2 regions of the Alteromonas sp. ABH4_454 genome follow, and region 2 is predicted to be linked to the other one. Evidence: predicted binding sites of a transcription regulator. Region 2 holds the regulator's gene; the other holds the start of a gene.
The links. Region 2 encodes FNR, which switches genes on or off when oxygen is low (the NO sensors DNR and NnrR bind a similar motif). Its sites were predicted from a motif close to TTGATCTAGATCAA; they were not measured.
Positions count from the first base shown of each region.

Region 1: the regulator FNR is predicted to act here: its motif matches at 6,519-6,532, upstream of ACYX4W_RS14760 (PRC-barrel domain-containing protein).

Region 1 covers NZ_CM149972.1:3,358,724-3,373,935, forward strand. Annotated here, with positions in the region: gene ACYX4W_RS14725 (EAL domain-containing protein) at 1-2,048, opposite strand, end outside; gene ACYX4W_RS14730 (ribonuclease J) at 2,294-3,682, opposite strand; gene ACYX4W_RS14735 (DUF2789 domain-containing protein) at 3,751-3,984, opposite strand; gene ACYX4W_RS14740 (DUF2750 domain-containing protein) at 4,150-4,500, opposite strand; gene ACYX4W_RS14745 (LysR family transcriptional regulator) at 4,573-5,403, opposite strand; gene ACYX4W_RS14750 (hypothetical protein) at 5,530-5,697, opposite strand; gene ACYX4W_RS14755 (MaoP family protein) at 6,097-6,453, shown strand; gene ACYX4W_RS14760 (PRC-barrel domain-containing protein) at 6,655-7,398, shown strand; gene ACYX4W_RS14765 (ArsR/SmtB family transcription factor) at 7,502-7,813, opposite strand; gene ACYX4W_RS14770 (rhodanese-like domain-containing protein) at 8,003-8,353, shown strand; gene ACYX4W_RS14775 (LysR family transcriptional regulator) at 8,409-9,320, shown strand; gene ACYX4W_RS14780 (exopolysaccharide biosynthesis protein) at 9,340-9,963, opposite strand; gene ACYX4W_RS14785 (sigma-54-dependent transcriptional regulator) at 10,432-11,766, shown strand; gene ACYX4W_RS14790 (hypothetical protein) at 11,779-12,003, shown strand; gene ACYX4W_RS14795 (sensor histidine kinase) at 12,008-13,525, shown strand; gene ACYX4W_RS14800 (response regulator) at 13,515-13,967, shown strand; gene ACYX4W_RS14805 (response regulator) at 13,980-15,212, shown strand, end outside.
Region 2 covers NZ_CM149972.1:3,093,690-3,108,901, forward strand. Annotated here, with positions in the region: gene ACYX4W_RS13470 (hypothetical protein) at 1-252, opposite strand, end outside; gene ccoN (cytochrome-c oxidase, cbb3-type subunit I) at 482-1,915, shown strand; gene ccoO (cytochrome-c oxidase, cbb3-type subunit II) at 1,931-2,536, shown strand; gene ACYX4W_RS13485 (cbb3-type cytochrome oxidase subunit 3) at 2,538-2,699, shown strand; gene ccoP (cytochrome-c oxidase, cbb3-type subunit III) at 2,716-3,669, shown strand; gene ACYX4W_RS13495 (FixH family protein) at 3,900-4,379, shown strand; gene ACYX4W_RS13500 (heavy metal translocating P-type ATPase) at 4,379-6,829, shown strand; gene ccoS (cbb3-type cytochrome oxidase assembly protein CcoS) at 6,831-7,061, shown strand; gene ACYX4W_RS13510 (sulfite exporter TauE/SafE family protein) at 7,048-7,707, shown strand; gene fnr (fumarate/nitrate reduction transcriptional regulator Fnr) at 7,753-8,493, shown strand; gene uspE (universal stress protein UspE) at 8,786-9,709, shown strand; gene ttcA (tRNA 2-thiocytidine(32) synthetase TtcA) at 9,945-10,898, shown strand; gene ACYX4W_RS13530 (patatin-like phospholipase family protein) at 10,899-11,924, shown strand; gene ACYX4W_RS13535 (DUF2987 domain-containing protein) at 11,948-12,595, opposite strand; gene ACYX4W_RS13540 (glucosaminidase domain-containing protein) at 12,592-13,383, opposite strand; gene ACYX4W_RS13545 (YciC family protein) at 13,376-14,107, opposite strand; gene ACYX4W_RS13550 (LysE family translocator) at 14,191-14,817, opposite strand; gene cobB (Sir2 family NAD+-dependent deacetylase) at 14,830-15,212, opposite strand, start outside.

The sequences.
Region 1 (15,212 bases), 270 kb from region 2:
CTCCTCTCTGTATCTAAACTTTCAAGCTGGGAGGCCGAAAATACTACGGCACCACTTGTTGAGCCATAGGCGAGCCTTCCGTCATTAAGCTTCAATGAAGCACCTTGATTAAATTCAGAAACACTTAACTCACGACCGTATATAAAATTCTTGATTTGTGCAGTGGAAGGATCGTACCGGTGAAGGCCTTTATGCGAGCTAAACCAGATGTTCCCAAACTCATCTTTTTGAAGCCCGTAAACTATGTTTGATAACAGAATATTGGTGTCGTTTAAATTGTATAGGGGTTCGAATGTATCGGCATCGACGCCAATTAAACCGACCCCACTATAGGCAAGCCATAGTACGCCCATATCGTCAATGACCCAAGATGATATTGAGCGCTCGTTTCCGCGCTGCGACTCTGGGAAACGATAAACAAGTTCATGTTGCGAAGTCTCAGGATCTATTAACCACAAGCCTCCCTTGGTAGCCAAGAACAACCTATTATTGTGATAGGTAGACTGCCCTATAAAGCCGTAAGAGAAATTGATATCGAAAACTCGTGAGTCTAAATTAAGTGGAGAGATTGCTTTATTATTTACGTCATACTTAAAAAAGCCCTCATATCCAATAAAGTATAAAACATCGTTATTAGATAGAACCATGCCGGAGCCATAAGTATCAAAGACAGCATTATCTCCTCCACTAAGTACTTCTGGGCGAGACAATTCCTCTGTTTTCGGGTTGAAGAGTCGGATGCCGTCATAAGTACTTACAAATAACTTTCCGTTTTGCAGCGGAATAAGTTTATCTACCGCTCCCTTACCATAAACTTTGTTGTCAGAATAAAGAAATTTGTCAGATGTTTTTGTTGTGAAGTCATAATGATTTAGCCCATTGTCAGTACCTATCCATACTTTATTGGGCTCGGTTTCTGCGAAGGTCCACACTATATGACTGGTTAATGTGCTGTCTGCTGCCGCTCGCTCGTTCTGAATAGTAAACATGTCAGCACTTTTAACGCCAAAATATAACGCGCCTGCGTAGACGGAACTCATCCACAAATTATCAGCTTCATCTTTCGCTATTGCTGAAATTTTTTTATTTGAGATTTCAGTGAACCCGTTGTTAGGCTCTAAAATGTGTTCGCTCTCCCAACCTTTTGAAGATTTGACTAGTTGATACAGGCCTTTATTAGTTCCCAGCCAGAACGCATTGTCTTTGTGCTGAACCATAGTCCACACATTCCTATCAGGAACTACCTGCTCAAATACATTCCTTTTAACGCCATTCACTTGCGCTAAAAAGTCTTCTTTCTGTGTGACGAATACGCCAAGCACCGTCGAAATCCATACTCTATTTTGCTTATCCAACAGCAGAAATTTTGCGTTAATATTGTCAATATTCTGTGGTGTTTCACCTAAGTAATCTAGGCTAACCAGCGGCTGTTCTGTATCGTGTATATTTTTTATATAAGCGCCTTTGGATGTTGCTATCAACAAAATGTCGTCGATAGTAATAGCAGCGCGAATGATATGGTTATTTTCTAAAAGCTCGGTAGGTAGCTTAGCAATACTCGTTAATTTATTTTTTTCAGTATCGAAAAGCTGAACTTCTTCGTGAAGCGCAATGACCAATTTATTTTTGGTGTACCAATGAAATGTCTGGGCGTGTTGAACCACACCTTCAATATCGTAGTAACTCGTAGGCTCTATTTGAACGATTTTTTGAGTAGCTAAATCTAGATAGTAATTGCCTTTTCCGAAAATGCTAAACCAAAGTCCTTCAGAGCCTTGCAGCGCTAATCTGTAAACTGACGAATCAAGTAGCGTGTTAGATGAATCTGTTATCCGTTTTGTTCTAACGCCGTCCCAGCGCACTAACCCACCTTCTGTGGCAATCCATACAAACCCATCATCACTTATTGCAATGTCGTTAACGACATCTTGTGGCAGACCATTTTTTGTCGAGAGCGATTGGAAAACTGGGTTGGTAAGCCGTGGAGAAGCTTCTGCATAAGTACAAAAAGTAAAAACCAAAAGAATCAGGTAGGATAAAAACTTCATCACAAGTTGTTCGCATAATTTAAATTTTTATTATGCAATTAAGTGTACCAGAATGTTCGAAACATGGGCAATTTCAAAAGAAGGTTTTTACACTTCCTTAAGATACTGGTATCGCATTGATATTAATAAACTAATTACACTAGCGACAAGAAGTTTAATAACGCAAAAAGTAAGTCTTAAAAGGATTAAAGAATGATTAAATTATGCAAATACTTTTTCTTTCTACCCTACTTTTTTCGAAAAGTTTAGTCTTGTTGAACTGGCACCCGCCCCACTGGAACAACTTGGCGGCGAATGCTGGGCTGAGGAGATAACCGATATAAATCGCCATTTTGTCCCACGTAGTGTTTCTTAACCCCGCACGCCTTAGCAATATCTGCATGTGCCTGTAAATGCTCATGCTCACCATGCACCGGTATAGCAATTTTAGGTTTTACCCAGTGATACATAAGTTTTAGCTCTTCTGCGCAAGGGTGGCCACTGGCATGAATAGGCAAGGAACTGTCCTCGCTATGAATCACCGCAACGCCTTTTGCCGACAACGCCTTACTCAGACGCCCTACACTCTCTTCGTTACCAGGGATAATTATGGATGAAAATATAACAGCATCGCCTTTGTCCAAACTTAAATGGGGATGGTTGTCGCGAGCCAAGCGGGCTAAGGCTGTATTTTTCTCACCTTGACTTCCCGTTGCTACTGCTAAAACCTCATGAGGGGGCAAATAACCCAAGTGTTGAGGGTCGGTTATCGGTAAATCATAGGGCCAGATACCCTGCTGTTTTGCAATGCCGTACATGTTTAACAGTGAACGTCCATAAAGCGCCATGTAGCGCTTAGTTTTTTTAGCAACCCTAGCCAATGAAACAAGTCTTGCAATGTTACTGCCGAAGCACCCCACAACCACCCTGCCTTTGAGCGGGGAAATAGTACTGAGTAAGCCGTCATAACAATTTCGTTCAGAGATAGAAAACCCAGGCTTAGGTGCATTAGTAGAGTCGCCGACTAACGCAAGGATATTTTCATTACCTAACTGCTTGTAAAGGTCTACATCAAAGGGCAATCCAGTGATTGGGTTAGCGTCGATTTTCCAATCAGCAGTGTGTAAAACAGTGCCTGCGGATGTCTCAATTTTAAGTGCGAAGGGCTCAGGCAAAGAATGTGTAATAGCCAACCAGTTCACGCTGAAAGGGCCTATTTGCCGAGTGTCACCAGCGTCTACTTCAACGATGGGGATACGATTCGCAAGCTTGCTCCGAGCAAGCTTGCGTCTTAAGACCTCAGCAGTAAATGAGGTAGTGTAAATCGGCGCTTGAAATCGCTCCCAAAGGTAAGGGATAGCGCCCACATGATCCTCGTGAGCGTGAGTGATCACAATACCGGCCAATGAATCTTTTTGCTTAGCTATGAAAGCTGGGTCAGGTGCCACTACTCGATGCGTAACACCCTTAGGCGAAGACACGCCGCCTACTGAAGTGTCACTTTTGTATTTCGGAACAAGGGGCTCGTCAAATGACACCCCGCAGTCCACCATCAACCATTGACCATTGTGTCCGTATAAATTCAGATTCATACCAATTTCGCCTGTCCCCCCTAAGGGGACAAACCACAAATCATCAATGTTTGGGTGTAACAAAGCGTATACTGCCTTTTTTAAAAAATTAGAAATAAGCTATGAATGCGATAGATGCCTGCTAAATAGTGTTATTCGTGTAGTTCTGCGTTGAGCTGGTCAATAACCTCAGCCCATGCTGCATCTTCTACGATAGCATCTTTGAGAAATGCGGACTGGCTTTCATTCCAGTACGGCGCCTCGTGTAAGTGCTGGCTTTTATTTAGCCCTCTATGAGTTTCGAAAAACTCTGCGATCTCTTCATCTGAACTTCCTAGACCGAGTTGACTAAATAAGCTGTTCATTGTGGGTTGTTCAGTAAACATAACGCCTCCCTTGGGTTATCTAATAACAAGAGCTGTAGAGACAACGAGTGGCGTGTTGATTACACTACCGCTCAATTGTTTCTACCTAGTTACTAAATGACTACCCCAAGCTCTGTGCTTAAGATCACCCGGAACTTTTGAACTTGCAGCGCCCTGAATAATACATTAAAGGTACTCAGCAAACTCTTGTGGTGAAATTACCTCACCTTCTTCAGCTGGAACTGGACAAACAATAACCATGAGTTCGTCTTGCGTCATACCTGGAACCCACTTAGTTAAAAATTCTTCTGTAGTGAGTTCCATTGCTTCACAGTGTGCCCAATCTTCTGTGGCCCACAAAAGCGCAAGTTCAGCGTCTGGCCAAACCGGCACACCATCTTCTTCGTCAGTGGTTAGCATGACACAACCATGTTCATCTTTAAGGATAAACAATTTTTTTTCGGATTTAATCGTCTCCAAGCTAGCTTCTAAGCGCTGAAATGCGTTTTTCTCTAGTAAAGGATGTATTTGGGACATAGTACTCTCTTTTTAATTCTGTCATTTATGTGCCATATATAGTGGCACTCGCGCAAAACCTATTGGTTGCATTTAACTTACTGTAGATACGCTGTCTATAATCTCGTCAAGGCCAACACGCCGTATTTGCTTCATACTGTGTATGTATAATTTCAATGATACGTTTTCAAGGGTCGCAATTTTAGTCACGTTAACATTGGCTGGTATCTGTTTTTCTATATTAGTGGGTAGCACGGCTACCCCACCTTCGCTAAGTAAGTTGTTAAGAGCAAGATTTAACGAATTGGTCCTTAATTTTGCATCGCGAAGCTGCGGGTAGGCGGTAAGAAGCCAGTCCCTAGCCTTAGTACCCCAGTCAATTGCTACAAAATCAGCGGCATTAACAGCATCCGAATTCTTTCCAACACGATAGAGTGCAATTTCATGTTCCATCAAAACTGTGCTATTTACTTCCTCAGATTTGAGTGGCTCTGTAGAAAAAGCGAGGTCTGTAACTCTTTCGTGCAGTTGGCGGGAAAGAGTATCTAGGGTCAAGACTTCTGCCTTTACAGACCAATCAGGAAATGAGTTGTGAAGATGGCTTAGCATTGTAGGCAATAGCAATTCACTGGCGAGCTGTGTCGCTCCACAAACTACATACTCAGATGACTGTATTTGCAGCTCTTGTTTGGCTTCGTTGAGTGTGGCGCATAATTGCTTAGCGTAGGGAAGCAACTTTTCTCCGGACTGGGTAAGTTGGATACTGTTGCGCTGCCTAATAAAAAGCGTCGTGTGAAAATACTCTTCAAGTAACTTTATCCTAGCACTAACGGCAGATTGAGTAAGGTAGAGATTTTCAGCGGCTTTACCGAAGTGACGTGTTTTTGTCACCTCTATAAAAGTGGTGAGAAAGCGTATATCCATGCTTAATTTACAACCGAATTGATATGACTCTAAACTGACATAGATAATACGGTAAGTAAATACAAATGCACAGAAGCGCACCGCTATAACCGGTGCGCTTAATTAAAAATTCATCAACTCGCTTAATTAATACTCTTCTTGATGCAAACGTCGTTGCTTTTCACGACGTTGCAAGTCACGCTTCTGTTTTACTTTTACAGAGCTATGACGTTTAGAATTTGTTTTCTTTGCGTGAAGATCTTCCTCTTCTACCGAGTCCCATTCATCACGCTGGTAACGATAGTCTTTACTCATTGACTTCTCTGGATTGTTAACACTTTTTCATTATCATCCTAAGCCGAAAAATAGAAAACGAATTTTAATCATCGTAGCGACAAGAATTTTTGATGATATCTTTGCTGTATTCTCACATGCGTGTTTTGCTATTCCATATGACATTTTTGTGACAATACGCCCACAACAGCAACCCTCTAAAAAAATCCGGATATACTCTTATATTTCAGAAGGTTAAAGAACAAAAACCTTTTGCAAACAGTTTCTAAAAAGCCCCATTTGCAAGAATATTCCTCTGAGTCTCCGTTACTTTTTAACCCGTTAAAAAATTTTTTATTGATAAGAGAAAAATCTTTTGTTTTATCTTCATTTTTATTTATTTTAAAAGTGCGCTGAACAAAACAATACGTTGGGTACAACATGAAAAGTTTAGCTATTCGACTATCTCCAAAACCATATATTGACCGTCAAAAGTTTCCCTATGGCTTTCGTAAATCAGGTGACTTCAGTATCACTGAAGCAGATCTTTTAACTAATTATGGCAAGACCTTATTAGGCCTTGAAAGCGGTGAACTTTCGCCAGAAAGTGAAGATGAGCAACATTTCGTTGCATTCATCAATGGCAAAGTTGAAGCAGTGAATAACCTTGAAAAAGCGTGGGCAAAATATGTCAGGCTGGCAAGAGGGAAAAAACACTTTTATACCCTCCACAGCAGCGCTAGCAATCAATCAGAATACGATGATGATTACTCTGAAGAAGAATTTGATGTTGCTTAAGTTAAAATCATACCAGTTCACATTATAAAGCTCGCTCAGGCGAGCTTTTTTGTTTTAGATGATAAATGATCTCAATCAAGGCTATGCAAGAAGAAAATGAAGAAAGGTTAAGGACTGTCTACACTTAGAGTATTAAAGAGTGACATTAACTAATGGTAACTGTCACTCTATACAAAGAGCCCTAGCAAAGGAGGCGCAACGATGATCATTAGTTCAAAACAGCTTACTCACTTTTCTATTCACGCCGTTGATGACAAGGTAGGCGGTGTTCGCGATATTCTCTTTGACGATGAGACGTTTACCGTACGTTATTTGGTTGCAGATACAAATACGTGGCTTCCCCTTAGCAGAAAAGTTGTTATTTCTCCTATCGCTGTTACAGAGCTAGATAGCAGTGATGACACTGTTCACGTAAATATGACTGTTGAAAAGTTAAAGAATAGTCCGTCAATTGATGAACATAAGCCCGTTTCTAGAGAGTATGAAGAAAATCTCTTCAAGTACTTTGGTTACGGCTACTACTGGATTGGGCCAGGGGCATGGGGAGAATTTGCACATCCCAATGAGCTTGTTGAATTACAGCAAGCAGAAGAATCCGAAACACTTCACCCTGAAAAAACGAGTAATCATTTGAGGGCTGTTGGCGAAGTGGGAGGTTATGAGGTTGCTACGACTACCGACAACGTTGGACACATAAGCAATTTTATAATCGACACGCGAAGTTGGAAAATTGTGATGCTAGTGGTTGATACCAATAACTGGCTTCCAGGCGGTAAACATCTTGCGCTATTACCGAGAGACATTGAAAATATCGATTGGGCGGCACACTGTGTTGCGGTCAACCTGAGTCATGACGAATTGGTCAATAGACCAGAGGTTGATAGTGATAGGATTGCAGAAGAGGACTACATTGCCCTTTTGAGAAAGCAACTGGATAGCGAGTAAACAACTGGATAGATCGTCTAAGATTTGAATTTGAATAAATGTTAAACGATATAATGTCCGTGTTGGCACGGACATTGTCGTTGTAATAATGGATACGAAAAAGTTACTTGCAGAAGAATTCGTCCATAAGCGCAATAAGTCGTTTGACACGTTCATCCGCTAGTCGATAGTAAATTGTTTGCCCTTCCCTTCTCGTAGCCACCATTTTCGACTCTCGCAATAGCGCAAGGTGTTGAGAAATCACGGGCTGTGAAACATTGACTACTTCTAAAAGCTCGGTTACCGACTTTTCCTCTTTCAACAATGAACAAAGCACCATAAGACGTGTTTTATTCGCAAATTGCTTAAGGAAGATCTCAGCTTCCACCGCATGTTCCATTATATCCTCTGAACCTATTACCATATCTTCAGACATAAGCACTTCCTTTCTTTAACATTTCTGGCAATAATTTAGCTATTAATTATACTAAAGTATAAGACATTTTGCCGACTTGCCATTATATGCGACGAATTCCGGTAATTCATATTGTTTTAGTGAGATTCGGTCCTTACATTAGATTAACCTTATTCTAATTACATAAAGTCGTTATCAATTGGAAGTATTATGCTAATAGATATTAAAACTCGGATTGAGAACATCAGTTTCGATATTCGATGCGTCACTGCAGAAAAAGCTTCAGAAGAGCTAGTGCACAATAATGGCGCTCTCATCGATGTCAGGGAAAGCAATGAAGCAGCGAGCCAGCCAGTCCCCTCTGCCCACAACATTCCACGAGGCGTGCTCGAGATGAAAGCACTGGAGAAATTCAAAGATGCCTCTACACCGCTTTACATTCATTGTGCATCTGGCGTTCGTGCCAAATTAGCCGCTGAGCAATTAATGCTTATGGGATACGAGAACGTATCAGTAGTAACGTGCCCTGTATCATCTATTAACCTCGCTCTTGAAAAGTGACTTGTATAATCAGTCTATGCTATAAGTAGCCCATAAAGCGGGTTAAGGGCGTCGTATGCTTAAATCTACACTCGAACAATGGCGTATGTTTAAAGCCGTTGTTGATGCTGGTGGTTTCAATCAAGCAGCTGCAGAAGTACATAAAAGTCAATCTAGTGTTCATCACGCTGTTCAAAAACTTGAGAATGCCATTGGTGTAACACTATTTGAAAATATTGGCCGTAAAGTACAGCTTTCTCCGCAGGGTGAGCTCATGTATCGCCGCGCTTCGTTTTTGCTTAACGAAGCTCACAAGCTTGAAGCGGTAGCAAGTAGCCTAAAAGTAGGAACAGAAACAACACTACGTATAGCTGTGGATATTATTTTCCCTTCTGAGTTATTGTATAACGTGCTTGCCAAAGTCTCTGCAGAGTTTCCTCTCTTACGTATAGAAATAGAGGAAACCGTCCTTAGCGGAGCTAACGCGTTATTAAGTAGCGGAAAAGTAGATTTGGGCATTTCTCCCTTTGTCTTTCCGAATGGTTTTAGCGAAGACTTATGTGAAATCGAGTTCGCCGCGGTGGCTCATGCTAAACATCCTTTGCATCAATTAAATAGAACTCTTACCTTAGAAGATCTTAAAACTCATCGTCAGATTGTCGTTCGCGACTCATCTGCAGAGCGCAAGGCGGATGTGGGTTGGCTGGGTGCAGAACAGCGCTGGACAGTGAGTCACGTGAGAACATCTTTAGATATCATCGCTCAAGGATTAGGATTTGCATGGCTACCTATAGCCATTATCAAGGATGAATTAGAAAATGGTACGTTAGTACCGCTTCCTTTGGATAACAATGCGGCGTTGAGAAAAGCCCTTCTCTATCTTTCTTTCGAAGATGGAGACACGTTAGGCCCAGCGGCACGCGCATTTATGGGAGAACTGAGGTACCAAACAATGAACTTGCCTACCTCTGAGTTTATGCTTGATTGATGTATAAGTAGCTCGCGCATTAGCTCACCACTGCAGGCAGGTGCTGAAAGCCTAACACAAAACCAAACAGCGAGATTGTTACACCTATCAAGGCTACTGCGCCGTCGTCTGTAGCCATACCAACCGCCATAATGAACACTGCTAATGCGGGAATAAGACCCATAAAGGGAATAAGCTCTAACGGAACCATTACCAAGCCGCAGCCAACACAATTCAATGCAATTAAAGAGCGAAACACGGGCTGTCTCATAAAAAAACAACGGGGAACGAGAAATCGGTCAACACTAGCCGCATAGGGTTTTATTTTTTCCACTATATGGCGTAGTTGATCAGCATCGCAATGTATATCCATAACTTTTTGAGGTAACCATGGATGTCTGCTACCGAGTAATATTTGCAATGCAATAAGTAAAATCGTCACACCGGTTAAAGAAGGTACACCGGGAATAGCGCCTATAGGGGTGCAGGCGATAAAGGAAGGAAGCGCTAGCATCGGGCCAAAGCCCCGTTTTTCCATTACTTCCCAAAAGTCTGCAAAATAAAATAAATTTTGACTAGCCCGAGGCTGCATTTTTGTCAGCAGCTCGGTTAAGGTCATTGATCTCTCAGCTGTTTTTGCCCACATTTTCAATTCCTTTGACATAAATTTAGCTGTAATCCCCTAATTTCAGAGAGCAAATGCGGACCTACTATGCGCAAACCTTCGGTATATTTTATCTACTCTTTCCACCAATTATAAAATTGCTCCCCCAACAAATTGTGCGAAAAATGTGCCATAGCTCTATGCACACACAATTTATAAGGCAATGGGAATACTTTTTGCAGTCGTTTGTAAATAGGTAACACTCAGTCTGTATTTGATAGATCGAAACCCGATTAGAGCAAATGGTGGAACCGAAGTATTAAACAGTCGTTCGCTGAATTAAGCTTACATGCTTGAGGTGAGTTACTTAGATGCTAATGTAGTGTTACATGACCTATACAACATAACACTTGGAAATAAACGCTCAAAACTAGGTATCTAGTTATTTTTCCTTGCTGTTTATGATAAAACTATAACATTGATTTTATTCCATATTTTAAATGGAAAGTAATAGAGAGGGACATCCACGTGCTAACCGTACTTTTAGTTGATGATGACGCCGAGTTTACAGAAGTAGCTTGTACTATTATTGAATTTTTAGGCCACGACGTTCTAACCGCTGCTACATTAGCTGAAGCCCGTGATTGGCTTGAGAAAGAAACATTCGATCACGTACTGTTAGATTTTATGCTGCCTGATGGTAGTGGCGCTCATCTATTTAATGAACTTGATGCGCTTCCCAAGCGCCCTCGTGTTACCTTAATTACCGGCCACCCTTCGGTTAAAAGCGTGATTAAAGGCTTATGTGGCCCTACAGTGGACTACCTTGTAAAGCCAATACAGCGCGAAGAAATTGAGGCTGTTCTAAGTAAAAAACAAAAAGACACAACACCTAAAGAAGAAACAATTGAAAAACACTTCGATTTGCTGATAGGCGAGTCTCCCGTGATGAAAGAGTTATACAAACTCATTTCAAGAGTCAGTAAAACAAGTGCTAACGTCATGCTGTTAGGCGAAAGTGGCGTTGGTAAAGAAGTGGTTGCAGTTGCAATTCACCGAGCTTCTGAAAGTGAAGGTCCTTATATCGCCACAAACTGTGGTGCCTTTTCTAAAGAATTGATTGGTAGTGAACTGTTTGGCCATGAAAAAGGTGCCTTCACTGGTGCGGTAGGTCGTAAAGAAGGTGTGTTTGAGCAGGCGGAAGGTGGCACCCTTTTCTTAGATGAAATCACAGAAATGCCCATCGATATGCAGCCCAACCTTTTGCGCGTACTTGAAAATAAAGTAGTGCTTCGCGTAGGTGGCACAAAATCTATACCGGTAAATTGTCGCGTAGTATCTGCAACAAACAGAACAATGGAAGAAATAGCGCAAAGCAAAGTGTTGCGCGAAGATATCTATTTTAGATTGGCCGTTTTCCCAATCACTATCCCACCATTACGTGAACGAAAAGAAGATATTCCGCTGCTAGCGAAAACCTTTATTGCAGAATTTAACAAAGATAACGGTTCTAATTTTAAATGGGAAGATAATCAACTTGAAACGCTTCAAGCCTATGATTGGCCAGGAAACGTTCGTGAGTTAAGACACTTCGTTCACCGTGCAGCAATTATGAGTGACCCTGAGAAGAGTGAGATTGAACTACCTAAAACTATTGAATCTCCTTTTGCACAGAAGCAGAGTACGACACCTGCCCTTCAAGCTGGAAGAACGATTGAAGATGTAGAAAAAGAGCTTATCTACGCCACGTTAGAAAAAGTAAGTGGCAATAAAACCACGGCCGCAGAAATGTTAGGGATAAGTACTAAAACGCTGTACAACCGCCTTCATGCCTACGGCGATCTAAGCAAAGATGAACAATAAGGGGTGCTCGATATGACGAGCGAGGAATTCTCACGTCTAAGTGTTTTCGTACATGATGCTCGCAAGCCTTTAAATAGAATATCTATGCAGGCGGAGCTAGTAAAAATGGCACTAAATGGTGATGTTGCGCCCGAAAAAGCATTAGCGGCGTTAGATAAAATAATAAGCAGTGCAAAAGACTGCAGCGAGACCCTTTCTGAAATGACGTCAGAACTGGGTAAGAACGATGCGGAATAAATAAATGATCTCTAAAGTTCTGTCTTCCATTTACAGCTGGATAATTTTGGTTGTAGTCATCATTGTCGTTATGACTGCAAACTCTTTTTATGTAGTAAGTACTCTTAACGACCTATCAGCACTTGAAGCGCGACTATTTACAACTAATCGTGTTATCAATGCAGTGAATAGGCTTCATGTAGCGGTGCTGCGGGTGGAATCTGGTCAACGCGGCTACATGCTTACAGACGATGAAGAGTATTTAACTGACTATGCTGAAACCCTTGGTGTCATCGGTGAGTTGATGGACGAGGTAGAAGTGAGCTCTTTTTCGTCTGATATTGATGAGCAATCTGCAAGAATTGAGGAATTGCTAAAGCTAACTAAGGCAAAGGTCAACGAGGTTATTCAAGTAGTAGAACTTGTTAAGGAAGGGAAAAAGCAAGAGGCTATTAATCTAGTTAAAAGCGACAAAGGTATACTGCTATATAAACGTTTTGAAGGGCTTTTTCGCGAAATCGATGGGTCCGAACGCGGTATGCAAGGTACGCATTTAGCAAATTTGATGAGCTTGCGAAGAGACTCAGTAAACACATTAATCATCTCATCAGCTACTACCCTACTACTCGTTATTGCAGTTTTCCTTTTATTGAAAATTAACTCGCGAGAGCACGAGAAGTATCAGGCCGATCTTGAATCTGTCAATGAGGATTTAGAAAATCGCATAGATGAACGGACACAAGAGCTCAGTATTTACTCCGATGAATTAGCACGAAGCAATCGAGAGTTGGAAGATTTTGCATTTGTCGCTTCACACGATTTACAAGAACCCCTTCGCAAAATTCGGGCATTTGGAAACCGACTAGAGTCAGGATACAAGGATGTTATTGATGATAGAGGCAAGGATTATTTAGCGCGAATGCTAAACGCAGCTGAGCGCATGTCGATGCTCATATCTGATCTTCTCGCTTTTTCTCGTGTTTCAACCCGAGGAAAAGACTTTGATGATGTAGACTTAAATAAAGTTATACAAAGCGTTTTAGGCGATTTAGAGATCGCCATTGATGAAAAATCAGCACAGATAGAAGTAAGCGAAAATATGCCTTCCATTCGAGGGGATAAGACACAGCTTGAACAATTATTTCTAAATTTAATCTCTAACGCGCTTAAATTTCAAACTGAAGGTGTAACGCCGGTTGTCAAAGTCAATTTGCAAGAAGCCAGCGAAGAAGATACTCAGGATATACTTATGTCCGAAGAGTATAACTGGATAAAAATTGCAATTACCGACAACGGCATTGGTTTTGACCAGTCATTCGCAGAGAAAATATTCGCTCCGTTCCAACGCCTTCATGGTAGAAGTGAATATAAAGGTACGGGTATAGGGCTTGCGGTATGCCGACGCATAGTAGAAAGGCATAACGGTCAAATTACTGCTATGAGCGCACCAGGACACGGGGCTACTTTTACAATAATAGTGCCGGTAGATAGCGAGCCGTTTGGTTCTAACAACAATAATGGAGAGACACACAATGACGCGTAAACAAACCCAGCCAATAAATATCTTGATGGCCGATGATGATGAGGATGATCGCCTATTAACCGTTGACGCGCTGCAAGAAAGTCGCGTCCTCAACAATCTGTTTTGCGTTGAAGACGGTGTGGAATTGTTAGAGTTTCTTCGTCACGAGGGGAAATATTCTGATCCAGCATCGGCGCCTCGCCCTAGCCTTATATTGCTTGACTTAAACATGCCAAGAAAAGATGGTCGCGAAGCACTTCAGGAACTTAAAAACGACCCCAAACTACGCAGTATTCCGGTTGTAATCCTAACAACGTCGAAAGAAGAAGAAGATATGCTCCGTGGTTACGACCTCGGCTGCGCTTCTTACATTACTAAACCCGTTAATTTTGAAGGATTAGTTGAATTAATGCGTGCTTTAGGTCGTTATTGGATCGAGTTTGTAGAGTTACCACACGAGTAAAAGAGGTACTAGATGTCAGAGGTTATTAAAATTCTATTGGTAGAAGACGATGAAGATGATTACTTCTTAACTTCTGACTATCTAGAACAGTGTGAGTCACCTAAGTTTGAGTTAACGTGGGTGACAAACAGTCTTGACGCCATAGAAGCGCTTAAGACGGAAGACTTTGATTTATGCTTGCTTGACTATTTGTTGGGCGCTGAGAATGCCATAGACGTTCTGGGTGTTCTTAAATCGAACCAATTTAGTCTGCCAGTGGTTATTTTAACAGGTCAGTCAGACGCTACTGTAGATGAAATGGTGATGCGCGCGGGAGCCGCAGATTATCTTCAAAAGTCCGAGATAGAATCGCCACGTTTTATGCGTACTATCCGTTATGCCATGGTTCGTCGCGATATAGAAAACGAGCGGATTGAGCGCAATAAGGTTGAACAAAAAAACAAAGCAAAAGACAAGTTTCTAGCCCACCTTGGCCATGAATTGCGCACGCCTCTCACCTCTATTTTGGGCTATACAGAACTTCTCATTGATGACGCAAGGAATAGCCCGTTTCAGCAGGAGCTATCGATAATTCATTCAAACGGCAAACACTTATTGAGCTTGCTCAATGATTTACTTGATATGTCGCGCATAATGGCTGAGAAGCTAGAATTAAACATTAAAGATGTAAACTTATCTGCTTTTCTTACCGATATTCACTCCTTAATGCGCTTGAACGCCAAAGATAAAGGGCTAAGTTTGAATGTGGTGTCTAACACCAAAATCCCTGAATTTATTAAGACAGATCCCACCCGACTTCGCCAAGTGCTGCTTAACCTCATTTCTAATGCGGTTAAGTTCACCGATAAGGGCAGTATTACACTTACTATAACCCTTGATGAAAACCCAACAGATAGTGAAAAACCTCAGCTACTTAGATTTTCCGTAGACGATACTGGCATAGGTATGCCACCAGACAAGTTGATCAACATCTTCCAACCTTTCGAGCAAATTGAAGATGTAATGCGCGCTAATCACGGTGGTGCTGGTTTAGGTTTAGCTATTTGTAAAGAGCTTGTCACCAAGCTTGGCGGCGATATAGACGTGTCATCTCGACTTGGAGAAGGTAGTACGTTCACATTCGATATTGACCCTGGCGATATTTCCAAGCAACCTCTCGTCGACCTAGAACTCGGTCAGATACAAACCGTCGAATCTAGCAGTATCGATTTAAATGTTACCGGCAGAGTGCTGATTGTCGATGAC
Region 2 (15,212 bases):
TGTAACCGATTCTTCGGGTTCTGGCATGGTTGAAAAGGATGCTATCGCAAGCTTTTCATCAATTAAGAATTCGCAAGTTTCATTGACAAAGTTGCAGCTATTTCCTATTCCATTAACAACGCTCGTGTCTTTTAGCGCCGATGACTGGAATTTATGTGCAAGGTATACACACACAGCTACAACAATAATAGCCACTAGCGGAAGTTGTGAATGTAAAATTTTTGATCGTTTATTGTTATCGTTATTTAGCATTTCTTAAATTTTGTGTATTTCTTCATTGATGGAGATCAAGCTTACGTAGTTTATGGTATCTTTTTGTAATTAAAAACCTTATCATCCGCGTACCAACTGGCTTGGAGACAATAATTATTACTCTTTCCGAGCTCGGTGTGAAGCGTTATTCCTTAGCTGATACACGTCTCGACCGTACTATTCCGGCAGTTGGAGACCATAGTTCATTTGAAGTGGAAGATTCATTAAAATGAGTGAAATAAGCCAAGCACAACCTGACTACAATTATAAAGTAGTTAGGCAATTTACCATCATGACCATAGTCTGGGGTATCATTGGTATGGGCCTAGGGGTATTTATTGCCGCGCAATTATTTGCACCTATGCTTAACTTTGACACACCATGGCTAACATTCTCACGTTTGCGTCCGTTGCACACTAATGCCGTTATTTTTGCCTTCGGCGGCTGTGCGCTATTTGCAACGTCGTACTACATCGTTCAGCGTACCTGCCAGGTAAGACTGTTCAGTGACAAACTTGCCGCATTTACCTTTTGGGGTTGGCAAGCCGTAATCGTTTTAGCTGTTATCACCCTGCCTATGGGTTTAACTAGCTCGAAAGAATACGCTGAACTAGAATGGCCAATTGATATCCTTTTGGCACTGGTTTGGGTCGCTTATATCATTAACTTCTTCGGAACCCTAGTAATCCGTAAAGTTTCGCACATTTATGTTGCAAACTGGTTCTTAGGCGCGTTCATGTTAACTGTTGCAATTCTTCATATTGGTAACAGCATGGCTATTCCGGTATCTTTCACTAAATCGTATTCACTGTATGCAGGCGCAGTCGACGCTATGATGCAGTGGTGGTACGGCCATAACGCGGTAGGCTTTTTCCTAACTGCGGGCTTCCTTGGTATGATGTACTACTTCGTACCTAAGCAAACTGGTCGCCCGGTTTATTCATACAGACTTTCAATTGTTCACTTCTGGGCACTTATCTCTCTGTATATCTGGGCTGGTCCTCACCACCTTCACTACACTGCCCTACCAGACTGGACTCAGTCACTAGGTATGGTGATGTCTATTATCCTATTCGTTCCATCTTGGGGTGGTATGATTAACGGTATTATGACGCTATCTGGCGCGTGGCATAAACTTCGCACCGACCCAGTATTGCGTTTCCTTATTGTTTCATTGTCTTTCTACGGTATGTCTACCTTCGAAGGCCCAATGATGGCAATTAAGACCGTTAATGCACTTTCTCACTACACTGACTGGACCATTGGTCACGTACATTCTGGTGCTCTAGGTTGGGTTGCAATGGTTTCAATTGGTTCAATTTACCACTTAATTCCAGTGCTATTCGGTCAGCGCGCTATGTATAGCACTAAGCTAGTTAACGTACACTTCTGGTTCGCAACTATCGGTGTTGTTCTATACATCGTAGCAATGTGGATGTCTGGTGTACTACAGGGTCTAATGTGGCGTGCAGTAAATGCTGACGGTACGTTAACCTATAGCTTTGTTGAGTCATTAGAAGCGTCTAAGCCTTTCTATGTGGTTCGTTTCATTGGTGGTTGTTTCGTGGTAGCAGGTATGCTTGTTATGGCATACAACACATGGAAAACCGTTCGTGCACCTAAAGGCAGTATCGCTGCAGATCCAGCGACTCAGCCAGCGTAGTAAAGGAGACGAATAATGAAAAACGCACATGAGTTAATTGAAAAAAACGTCGGTCTGTTAACGGTATTAATCCTTATCGCTATCAGCTTCGGTGCCATGGTTCAAATTACGCCGTTGATGTTTCAACAGCAAGTAATGGAACCAGTAACAGGCCTACGTCCATATACAGCGCTTGAACTTGAAGGTCGTGACATCTACATCCGTGAAGGTTGTGTAGGGTGTCACAGCCAGATGATTCGTCCATTCCGCGCAGAAACAGAGCGTTATGGTCACTACAGCGTTGCCGGTGAGTCAGTATGGGAGCACCCTTTCCTTTGGGGTTCTAAGCGTACTGGTCCTGACCTAGCACGTGTTGGTGGTCGTTACAGCGACGAATGGCACCGAGTTCACCTGCTTAATCCTCGTAACGTAGTACCAGAGTCGAACATGCCAGGTTTCCCTTGGCTTGCGGAAAACACGCTTAATGGCGAGTTAACAGCTGAAAAAATGGAAGTATTCCGTGGATTTGGTGTTCCGTATACCGACGAAGATATTGCGGGTGCGAAAGCGGCAGTACAGGGTAAAACGGAAATGCAGGCCCTTATTGCTTATCTACAGTCTCTTGGCACACACTTGAAATAATATGGACCAGGGAATTGTAGGCAGCATTTTTACTGTCATCGTCTTTGTAAGCTTCATCGGCGTCGTGTGGTGGGCGTTTAGCGGCCGCAACAAGAAGAAATTCGATGAAGCAGCAAACTTACCGTTTGCAGACGAAGAAAAAGAAAAATCAAAAGAAGATTAGCAGGAGTCTCGAACTCATGAGTATGTTTTGGACAATTTGGATTTCAGTGATAACCCTAGGGTTGATCATTGGTTGCTACTTCCTTCTTCGCTGGTGCCTGTCTAACAAGACTGGCGTCGCTGAAGGTGAGTCAATGGGTCACGAATTTGATGGTATTGAGGAGTTAAACAATCAACTTCCTCGCTGGTGGACAATTATGTTCTATATGACCATCGTTTGGGGCTTTATATACCTAGCGCTTTATCCTGGCCTAGGTGCGTACGAAGGTATTTGGGGTTGGAAGAGCTCCAACCAAAATATTCAATCACTAGAAGAGTCAGCTCAGGCGCGTATTGATGCAAAAGAGCAAGGCTACCTAGTAGAGTATGACCGTGAACTAGATTTTGCTGCCGAGAAGTTCGACCCGATCTTTGAAGCGTATGCAAAAGTTCCTGTTGAAGAACTGGCTAAAGACCCAGAAGCAAATAAAGTAGGTCAGCGTTTGTTCCTACAAAATTGCTCTCAGTGTCACGGTTCTGATGCACGTGGTCAAAATGGCGGCTTCCCTAACCTAACGGACAACGACTGGTTGTACGGTGGTTCAGGTGCGAAAATCGTTGAAACTCTTACGCTTGGTCGTAAAGCAGCTATGCCAGCATGGCTAGATGCTATGGGTGAAGACGGTATCGAAGAAGTGGTTAACTACGTACTTAGTTTAAGCGGTCGCGATGTGGACCCTCAGCTTGCAGAAGCAGGTAAAGCACGTTTCGCAGCGTGTGCGGCTTGTCACGGTATGGACGGTAAAGGTAACCAAGCACTTGGTGCACCAAACCTTACCGACAACATCTGGCTTTACGGCGGCAGCCACAGAGCGGTAACAGAAACGCTTACTTACGGTCGTAATGGTGTAATGCCTTCATTCAAGAAAACCTTGGGTGATGACAAAATTCACGTTGTTGCAGCGTATGTTTACAGCCTTTCAAATGATTAATGATTTAAATCATTAAATATCTTAAAAAGCCTCGTTACTACGGGGCTTTTTTTATGAGAAAATACAGCCATATAGACAGTGCCATTACGTGAAAATTTAGTGCGCTGTCGATGCAAATTACCTACACCATATTTATTGTTATTATGCAGTTCGAATACATTTGTTCACGAGTAATAATAGATATGTTGTTAGCGACCTTGCTAGTGAAGTAAATACGAGAAAAGATTTCGATGAATAGACCCTGGTATAAAGAATTCTGGCCCTGGTTTTTAATTGCGGTTCCTATTATTACCCTGATCATGGGTGGCGTGTTGTTAAACCTTGCTATTTCTACTGAAGATAGCCTTGTTGTAGACGATTACTACAAAGAAGGTAAAGCAATTAATGCACGTCTAGACAAAGAGGCAATCGCCCGCCGTTTAAATATTACTACCGATTTAACCATTGAAGATGGCAGCATAGCGCTGCAATTTCACTCGGGCATTCCTCAAGAAGGTAATGCTGTTAAATTGAGCTTTTATCACGTAACGCTTGAAGAGCGTGATGTCAGCGTTTTACTAAGTCGAGATGCCAACGGTATTTATCGCGGTTTTATTGAAGAAAACCTAGACGGTAAATGGCGCATATCGCTAACACCTATTGATGATAGCTGGAAAATTCAAAACACCGTCTATCTACCCCATTCTGGAAAAATGAAGTTCAATCCATAATGGCCAATCACGATTGTTACCATTGTGGGCTTCCTGTGGCAGCCGCAGACGATGGGAAGTTCACTACTGTCATATTGGGGCAACAACGGGATATGTGTTGCCCTGGCTGCTTAGCCGTTGCAGAAGCTATTGTTAATAATGGTTTAGAAGACTATTACCAGTTTAGAACAGAACCTGCGCAAAAGTCTGACGATGGGATTTTGGAAACCTTAGATAAACTCAAGGTGTACGACGACCCTTCCCTTCAGGAAGAGTTCGTGTTTGAAGAAGGGCAAGATAAGCAAATTCAACTGACCCTTGAAGGCATTACATGCGCTGCCTGTGGCTGGCTTATCGAAAAGCAATTATCGAAAGTTGAAGGCATCAAGCAAGTAGCTGTAAATGTTCAAGAGCGTCGCGCTTTAGTTACTTGGTCACCTTTTCAAATTAAACTTAGCCAAATTCTTTCTACACTAAAACGCATTGGTTATATTGGGTCGCCATTTCACCCCGATGAACACGAAGCCAGTTATAAACGCGAACAAAAGACCTTTCTGAAAAAGCTTGGCCTTGCAGGCATTATGACCATGCAAGTAATGATGCTGATGACGGGGCTGTATTTTGATTGGTTTGGCGCCATTGAGTTAGAGACCCGCCAATATTTTTATTGGGTCGCCCTTACACTCACTACCCCGGTTGTACTGTATTCTGGTAGCACCTTCTATGTCGGAGCCGCTAAAGCGCTAAGCGCTAAAACAGTTAATATGGATGTACCTGTTACGCTTGCCATATTCGGTACCTATATTGCCGGTATTCGTTCTACCGTATTAGAGCAAGGCGAAGTGTATTTCGAATCCATTTGTATGTTTATTTTTCTGCTGTTACTCAGCCGATTCTTAGAACATCGCAGTCGTCATCGCGCCGCACAGATCTCTGCCAATATGATGCAGTATGTTCCTGTGTCAGCGACTAAATTAATGCCAGATGGCAGCGTTACTGAATGTCTAGCAAAGCAGCTAAAGGTACACGATGTAGTGCTGGTTAAGCCTGGTGAAACCATCCCCATTGATGGGCTGGTTACAGAGGGTAACGCTGCGGTTGACGAATCTATGCTAACGGGTGAATTTAACCCAGTACGAAAGTCAGATAACAGCACTGTATATGGCGGTACCGTATGTCAGGACGGTAGCCTTACCATTACGGTTACGCAAACACTTAAAAATGCGCTGGTAAATCAAATTGTAAGGCTTCAAGCAAGTGCGATGGCGAGCAAGCCCAAGGCTGCACAGATAGCCGATAATTTCTCTAGATACTTTGTGACCGCTGTATTATTGATTTCAGCGTTAACTTACACCTTTTGGGCTTATAACGGCAGTGATGATGCGTTTTGGATCACCATTTCCGTGTTGGTAGCAACCTGTCCTTGCGCCCTAGGGTTAGCCACGCCATCAGCGCTCACTTGCGCTATGGCGAAATTAAACAGACAAGGTATTTTGCTAAAGCGTGCCGATGCTCTTGAGCAAATCACTGGCATTGACACTATCGCACTCGACAAAACCGGTACGCTGACACAAGGTAAGTTCACTATATCAAACGCCTGGTATGCTGACGGCGTAGACAGCCAAAGCGCGCTATCAATCGCCCGCGCCCTAGAATCTCGCTCTGAACACCCTATTGCTAAAGCCTTTAGCGACAAAAAAGCCTTTAGCGGTAATAAGGACTTTAGCGGTGATAAAACGTCAAGCGGCAACACCGTACACAAAGTGACAAATTTCACGGTCACGCCAGGTGGCGGAATTAGCGGTGAAATTAATGACACGCTTTTCTCCATGGGCTCAGCAGCGTTCAGTGTTCACGAATCACAGCAATCGTTTATCGAGCGCTATCCCTCGGCTAACGTATTTCTTACTGTCAAAGGCCGTATTATGGCTGCTTTTGAAGTTCGTGACTCACTGCGTGACGATACCCAAGAAACCCTCGATATATTGGCAAAAAGTCATACCCTCGCTGTACTAAGCGGCGATACACAGCAAAACGTTGATTCCCTCACCAAACCTTTACCAATTTCTACCGCTAAAGGGGGCCTTACCCCAGAGCATAAATATGAAGCGGTTCAAGCTATGCAGCAATCTGGCTCAAAGGTTATGATGATGGGCGATGGTATTAATGACGCCCCTGTTCTTGCAAGTGCTGATGTAGCGATAGCGGTAGGTAATGCTACAGATGTTGCGAAAACTGCAGCCGACGTGATTTTGCTTGGCGATCAGCTGCTTTCTGTGCCAGAACTCATCCGAACTGCGCATCAAGTGAAGCAAAAAATAAGACAAAATATTGGTTGGTCGGTAGGTTACAACGTTTTGATCTTACCTTTCGCCGTATCTGGCCTACTTTCGCCGTGGATGGCGGTTGTTGGCATGTCATTAAGCAGTATCATAGTAGTGACAAACTCTACGCGACTTCTGGGCAAATAGTATGAGCATTATTTACGTTTTAATTCCAATCGCCATCATTATAGTAGCCGTCGCTATCGTAATATTCTTCTGGGCGGTTAAAACTAATCAGTTTGAAGATTTAGACCGTCAAGGTTACAGCATACTGTTTGACGATGATCTTCCGCCCGAAGAAAAAAAGCTCGCTGAACAACGCAAGCAACTTCAGAATACTAAAGTAGAGAAAAACCAAGGGCAGCATGGAGGGGATTAATTACTTCTCAGCTTTTCTTATCGGCTTAGCGGGCGGTGTTCACTGCGTGGGCATGTGCGGCGGTATAGTGGCAGCGCTAAGAATGGTGTCACCAAAAGGTGCTTCAGCAGTACCTTACGCCCTAGCCTATAACATGGGGCGCATAGCTAGCTACACCATTGCTGGCGCACTGACCGGCGCACTTGGCAAAATTGCAGCAGACTATATTCCTCTGGCCAATTATGCCCTGTCTTTACTCAGCGGTATTATGTTGCTGTTGTTGGCCTGTTATTTAGGCAAATGGTGGACAGGGTTAACGGTGTTAGAAAACGCAGGCAAAGGTTTATTTTCTAAACTGCAGCCGTTATCTAAGCGTTTTTTACCTTTCAAAACCCCTTTTAGTGCTATTCCTTATGGGTTTATTTGGGGCTGGTTGCCTTGTGGATTAGTGTATTCAACACTTACTTGGTCTTTAGCGGCGGGGAATGCATTGCAGGGCGCTGCCATCATGTTTTTCTTCGGTTTAGGTACTTTGCCAACGCTACTCGCAGCAAGTGCAGGCAGTCAGTATATTGTTAGCAGTTTTCAAAACAATAACGTTAGACAAATAATTGCCGTAATAATGGCCATTTATGCGGCTTATCTTATTCATGGCGCAATCGTTTAAAAATGGGTGTATCATTATTGGGTAATCTTCAAAAGAGCATGTATTATGAGCAAAGGAAGCCAATTTTCTATTCACTGTCAAAACTGTAGCTTCAGTCACTTGTGTTTACCGGTGGCGCTGAACAAAACAGAAATCGAGTCTCTTGACGATATAATTGAGCGCAAAAAGCCGCTTCACAAAGGTGATACGCTCATTCAAACTGGCGATAAATTTCGTTCGCTTTTCGCCGTTAGAACTGGCTCTTTCAAATCATTTGTAACCAACCAAGAAGGTGAAGAGCAAATCACCGGCTTCCACTTCCCTGGTGATATTATTGGTTTCGATGCCCTGCGGGAGAATAAACATCAAAGCTACACTTCTGCGCTAGAAACCGCCATGGTGTGTGAGTTGCCTTATGACACACTAGATGAGATGTCTGTGCAATTTCCCAAGCTTCGCCATCAGATCATGAGCTTTATGAGCGCAGAAATCAAACAAGATCACGACATGATCATGCTTTTAAACAAGCGTACTGCTGAGGAGCGTTTGCTATATTTTATATCGCACCTATCTCAGCGCTTTGAAGAGCGTGGCTTCTCGCACAGAGAATTTCATCTAACTATGACCCGAAACGAAATCGGCAACTACTTAGGCTTAACGATAGAAACCATTAGTCGTCTATTAAGCCGTTTTCAGAAAGAAAACATTATCAAAGTAGACGGTAAATTGATCTCTATTTTGGATTTTGATCGGTTAAATTCCAAGTTAGAAGCGTTAAATGGCCCTAGTGTAGTCTGTAACGGTTAATTTATTCTTCTGTTATCTTGAGCGCGCTACATGCGCGCTTTTTAGTTTTAACCTTTAAAATTTCACTGTATTCCCTCACTGTTTAACACGACATCCATCCGTCGTGCGTGAAAACTCCCGTAATATTCAATGTTACCTGTTTTATATATCAACAGATTATTTACACCTTGATCCAAAACAACTCACGTTTTTCCAAATGTCGTTTATAGTTAATGTAAATGGTTTATATAAACTGTTTTGAAACAATATCGATGTCGACAGCCATACAAAGCTTTGTAGTTGAGGAGACGTTATGATTGAGTGTAAACGAATTCTTGCCGTGGTGGACGCGGAACGCGACAACCAGCCTGCCCTAAGCCGTGCCTATGAACTTGCGTCAAAAACCGGCGCCACGGTTACCGCTATGATGGTGGTATATGATTTGTCTTACGATATGACAACCATGCTTAGCCCCGACGAACGTGAATCAATGCGCGATGCCGTTACAAAAGAGCACGCCAAATGGTTATCTGCCCAGCTAAAAGAACAAGGCTTTTCAGAGACCGATATTGTGGTTGAGTGGAACAACCGTGCTTATGAGTCGATTATTTATTACGCCCTTAATAACCAAATCGACTTGGTGGTAAAAGCCACTAAAAAACATGACGACCTTGCCTCAGTAATCTTTACCCCTACAGACTGGCATCTAATGCGCAAGTGCCCACGCCCTGTACTGCTCGTTAAAGAACACGACTGGCCAGAAGGCGGTGAAATTATAGCTGCAGTAAACGTAGGCAGTGAAGATGATGAGCATGCTGCACTAAACGACAAGCTTACGATAATCGCTAACGATTATGCCTCTTTGCTAAAAGGTAACGTTAATTTAGTGAATAGCTACCCTACAACTCCACTTAACATTGCCATTGAAGTGCCAGAGTTTGACCCTGATACGTATCACGATGCGGTAAAAAATCATCATATGAAAGAAATGCGTAGTCACGCGCTGAAATATGGTATTCCAGAAAATAAATGTGTGGTGAAAGAAGGCTTGCCTGAAAAAGTTATCCCGCAAGTGGCTAAAACACTCGATGCCGAGTTAGTTGTAATAGGCACCGTGGGACGGGTTGGTATTTCGGCGGCGCTTATTGGCAATACTGCCGAGCACGTTATTGATGAACTAAATTGTGACGTACTTGCGATTAAGCCAGATGGGTTTGAATCACCGATAACCGTGTAGTTAACGACTTAATTTCGTTTAAATACCAAGTCACTTGGTGGCGACAAATGGCGAATCGGCGATGGGCGTTTTTCATGAAAAAAAACTGCGCATTTAGCAGTTAATGCTGAAAGTTGATCATACACGCTTAAATCAATACTTAACGCTTCTCGATAAATTTAACAACACAGCCATAGTCTCGAAAAGGCGCTTTAATGTATAATGGCGCCTTTATCACAAACCAAGCTAGTTAATTATGAGTTTAGGCACAAGCAGTGCTGATGCGCCGACGTTAAACGCCGCGCAAAGTAAGCAAAAGTACAACTTCAACAAACTTCAGAAACGACTTCGTCGCAACGTGGGTAAGGCCATTGGCGATTTCGGTATGATTGAAAACAACGACAAGGTTATGGTGTGTTTATCGGGAGGTAAAGACAGCTATACCATGCTTGATATTTTATTGTTTTTAAAGAAGATTGCGCCTATTCATTTTGATATTATTGCGGTAAATCTTGACCAGAAGCAACCTGGTTTTCCTGAACATATCTTGCCCGAGTATTTAGACAGCATAGGCGTCGATTACAAGATTGTAGAAGAAGACACCTACTCTATTGTTAAAGACAAGATTCCTGAAGGGAAAACGACTTGTTCGCTTTGCTCTCGTTTGCGCCGTGGTATTTTATACCGCACAGCGAAAGAACTAGGCGCGACGAAAATTGCATTAGGTCACCACCGTGACGACATGCTAGAAACGTTTTTCCTGAATATGTTTCACGGTGGCAAGCTGAAATCTATGCCACCAAAACTGGTTAGCGATAACGGCGAGCATATTGTCATTCGTCCACTGGCCTACTGCAGCGAAAAAGACATTGAAAAATATTCTCAAGCCGCTGAGTTCCCAATTATTCCTTGTAACCTGTGTGGTTCACAAGAAAATCTTCAGCGCCAGAACATAAAAGCAATGCTTCAAGACTGGAACCGCCGTTTCCCAGGTCGTATTGAATCAATGTTCCGTGCGCTTCAAAACGTGGCCCCTTCACATCTTGTAGATAGTAATCTTTATGATTTTAAATCTATCGTCACTCAAGATGGCCCCGTTGCAGATGGTGATATAGGATTTGATGAACCTTCTTTTGCTACAGAAAATAGCGCAGATCTCAGTGATGAAGACAATGCTATCGAAGTAGTAAATATTATGGAACCAAAGTAAATGAAAATTGGACTGGCGTTAGGTGCCGGTGCCGCAAGGGGCTGGACACACATTGGTATAATTGAAGCATTGGAAAAGCTTGGCGTTAAAATCGACGTTGTTGCTGGTTGCTCTATTGGCGCCTACGTTGGTGCTGCCTACGCAAGTGGTAAGCTAGAAGGTTTAAAAGAATGGGCCTGTTCACTTAGCGACTGGCAGGTACTTGCTCTTATGGGTGTTGGATTAAGACGTGGCGGTATTGCCAGCGGACAAAAAGTTTTCGACAAACTTGCTAGCGAGTTTTGTGAATCTACCTATGAAGATATGCTTAAACCTTTTGCGGCTGTGGCAACTGACCTATATACCGGACGTGAAGTAGTATTTAATTCAGGACCTATTGGCGATACCATTCAAGCGTCATGCGCTATTCCAGCGCTCTTTGCCCCCGTTGCTCATGGCGATCGCTGGCTAGTGGATGGCGCTGTTGTGAACCCTGTACCGGTGAACTTGTGTCGCCAATTAGGGGCTGATTTTGTGATTGCGGTTAATCTTAACGCCGATTTTCGCCCGCTTCGGTTGGAAAAGTTAAGGCAAGACCACGAAGAAAACCAACGTAAAACCGAAGACTTTTTTACTAAAAGCCAAAACGTATTGCGCCAATGGTTTTCGCCAGACAGTAAAGATGACAAAACGTCAGACGAAAATGAAGAGCAGCTTCAAGTCAATGCTTCTGAAGATGTGAATACCGAAGAAAGCATAGCCTCTGATGTTATTGAAAAAGTAGAAGAAGAATTCACTGAAGTGCCTGCAAAGGTGAATAAGCGCAACCCGCCAGGAATTATGAGCGTAATGAGCAGCTCACTTGAAATACTTCAAGCTCGTGTTACTCGGTCTCGTTTAGCTGGCGACCCGCCAGATATACTAATTGAACCTCAGCTGACTGATGTAGGTATTATGGAGTTCCATAGGGCAGAAGAACTTTGCGCAAAAGGCGAAGAGACCATAGCGCGAATTGCAGAGCAAATTAGGTATCAGTTACTAACCTGATACCTAATTGTTCAGAAGGTAGATTAACTTGACGCCATAGCTGTTACACGCAGCGGCGCTTGTGGCAGCGTTAAGCCTTTCGCCTCATTTATCCACTCTTGCTCTAACTGCAGAACACCATTGTTAATTTGTACACCCTGCGGTGTAACGAAATCTAAATTTTTGTCTTCGAACTGAATCATCAAGCCCTTCACCGACGGCATCATAAAAGACAAAAAGCTTCCCATTTCATTGAAAAAGGCTTCATACTGTTCATACAAAAAAGTGAGTTCTTCTTTCTTGTAATACTGTTTAAGGTATTCTGGCTTGGTTTCAAGCTGCACCGACATATCACAAACGTTCGCGCGTTCGTTTAAGTCGATACGTACCAGTGCATTAGCCAGTTTCAGTGCTTTTTCAGTGGGTACGGTAAAACGTCCTTCATCTGTAACTTCTAGTGGCATTGTTTTCTTATCGGTAACGATAGATGCACCGTTAACCTCGCATAAACGCCCTTCACCTACTCGGACAAAACCAAACGCAAACTGAAGCGCTTGGGTATCTTCGTTATCTAGCTTTTTAACATGGCTGTAGAAACGGCTGTACTCTACATCTATCGTTTCAGCAGCTACGGATGTACTACCAAAACCGACAAACAGAGATGAAGCAAGAAATAATGCAGCGCGTATCATTCGGATAAAAACTCCTCGTTAAATAGGATCATTGTTTGAAGCTCTTCAACATAAGCGGCTCCTCGCTCGGAATAGTTCATTAGCCCTTCTGCCAATGCAACACCAGTAATAGGCAATTGGTTAGCTCGAAGTCGACTGCGGATCTCTCTTAAATCAGCGTAGGCATCGTGCCTATTGAGGTTACGCATATAGGTGTACGTCGCTCGCGACAGACTATCAAACTTTGCCACTTCGTGTGATGCGCCGGTATTTCGACGATTTGGGACAAAACCGCACCCTTTTGAAAAACACCACAGACCGAAAAAGTTGTAGCCCTTTCTTGCAAATCGGCTTGTTCCCCATGCAGATTCATTCGCAGCCTGAACTAGTACCAGCTCTTCAGGTAGAACATCAACTTTCTGCAGTAAGGCCAATAGTTTGGTCTTTAAAGGCTGTGTAGACTTTACCCGATACTCTTCTTCAAGCCACTCAAGCCTCGCCATATCGTCTTCAGAAAGCGATTCGTTGGCTAATGCTTTTCTATACAAGGTTTGTACATAATGTCTCAAGGTAAGTAAGTAAGCGTTTTGCTTCTCTACCTCGGGGCGTAGATAGTTAAAAAACGCCTCTTTCTTCTCTTTTACGTCACTATAAATAGAGAAATCAGGTACCGGCTTTTTCGCCACCACCGTTTGCGGTATATCTAAAATATCAGGTTCGTCCTTGGTAAAAATAATGGCATTAATGACGATAACCGCCAGGACGCCAAGCGTTATAAGGACTATTTTAAAGGTTTCACGTTTATGCATCGAAGCTCGACTCATTCACATCATCTACAGATGCGTCCGTGCTTACTCCTTGCTCGCCAATCAATTCCTGATAGAGCAACCCCATCATACTAAAATAAAAAGGTAACACCCAAATAAGGGAAAACCCGAACGTCAGCGGTACCGACACAAACAGTAAGAAGAACACGCCGAAGATACTGACAATTTGAGCCCAGTACGCGTTGAATACTCGGCATGAGAGAATAATTGCGCTAATTGGAGTTAGTTTTCTGTCGGCCACTAACATAAGAGAAAAAGACGACGCTAGATAGAAATACACGCCTGGTAAGATAAGCAGCATCATGCCTAACTGCACAAGAATACTGCTAACTAACTGGGTTAACGCAACCAGAAATATAAGGGGGAAAAACTGAAATACCGTAAATACCGATGTTTTTACGCCTCGCGCTACAAAAACACCCATCATATATAAGCCCGTAAGTAACGGCGCCACAATGCAGATTGCCACAATCTGGATAATAGACTGGTGCTCGAATACATAGCTACCGTCATCATTGATGGTAATGTACTGTTGGGCAATTACCCCAAGCACCACAAAGGTCAAGAATAAAACAAGGCTACCTTGAAACAATGATGAAAAATTAGCTTTTGTTAAACCGGCAGCGCGGCGCAAGAGACCTTTAGTATCGAATTGATACTGTTTTGACAACGTATTGTTCAGGCGGTCTGGGTTTACGTCTTTCACACAACTCTCTTATATTTTTAGAAAAATCGGCGCGATTATACCAATTCACAAAAATAAATGCCTGCTTGTGTAATAAACAAAAATTAACCCAACACCAACTTAGCGGCTAACCCAACTAAAAGCACGCCCATCGCCCTATCCAACCAATAGCCTTTTCTACCAATAAGCTCGGCAACTTTACTAGTACTTAAAAGGTAGGAAAGGAAACAAAACCAAAGCCCGGTGGCAAACGCTAAATAGATACCATAACCAAGCTTTACGCTAAATGGCGTATCAATGCTGATGATGGCGGTAAAAAGTGAAAGGAAAAACAGCGTTGCTTTTGGATTAAGCCCGTTTGTCAGAAACCCCATCCATACAGCACGTTTTGCCGAGATTTGTGATGTCTTCTTTTCGGTATTTATGTCTTGCTCCTGCTTTACAGGGCCGCTTCTGAGCGCACCGAATGCAAGGTAAAGCAAATAAGCAGCGGCAGCGTAGCTAAAAGTGGTAAATAGCCAGGGCGTAGTCGCAATTACAACACTTAGCCCTACTAGCGAGTAAGCAACATGCAATAAGATTGCTAGCCCAATACCGATACTAGTGTATATAGCGATACGCCTGCCATAAGCCACGCTGTTTCGAACCACCACTGCAAAGTCAGGACCTGGACTGGCAACAGCCACAAGATGTACCAGTGCAATGGTAAGAAATTCATTCATATACTGCATGTTTTGCGCCTCCTACAGCGCATATTTTGAAATCAATTCATCAACCCACTGCGGAACTATACGCGAGGCAGGACCTGTAAGTGATTCGTCGAACAAGGCATTGGATACACCTGGCTCTAAATTCGCTTCTATTGTGTGAGCGCCATTTTCTTTAGCAATCTGAACAAAGCCAGCAGCGGGATACACATTACCCGATGTACCAATAGCTATAAATATATCGGCCTGTGAAAGCGCATCGTAAATCACTTCCATATACATGGGCATTTCACCAAACCACACGATATCCGGTCGAAGGGTTACTCTTTTACAGCAGGGGCATTTAGTGGTGTGATCAAAACTCTCACGCCAATCAAAAGTTTGCTGGCTAATAGCACAGCGCGCAGACAGAAGTTTAC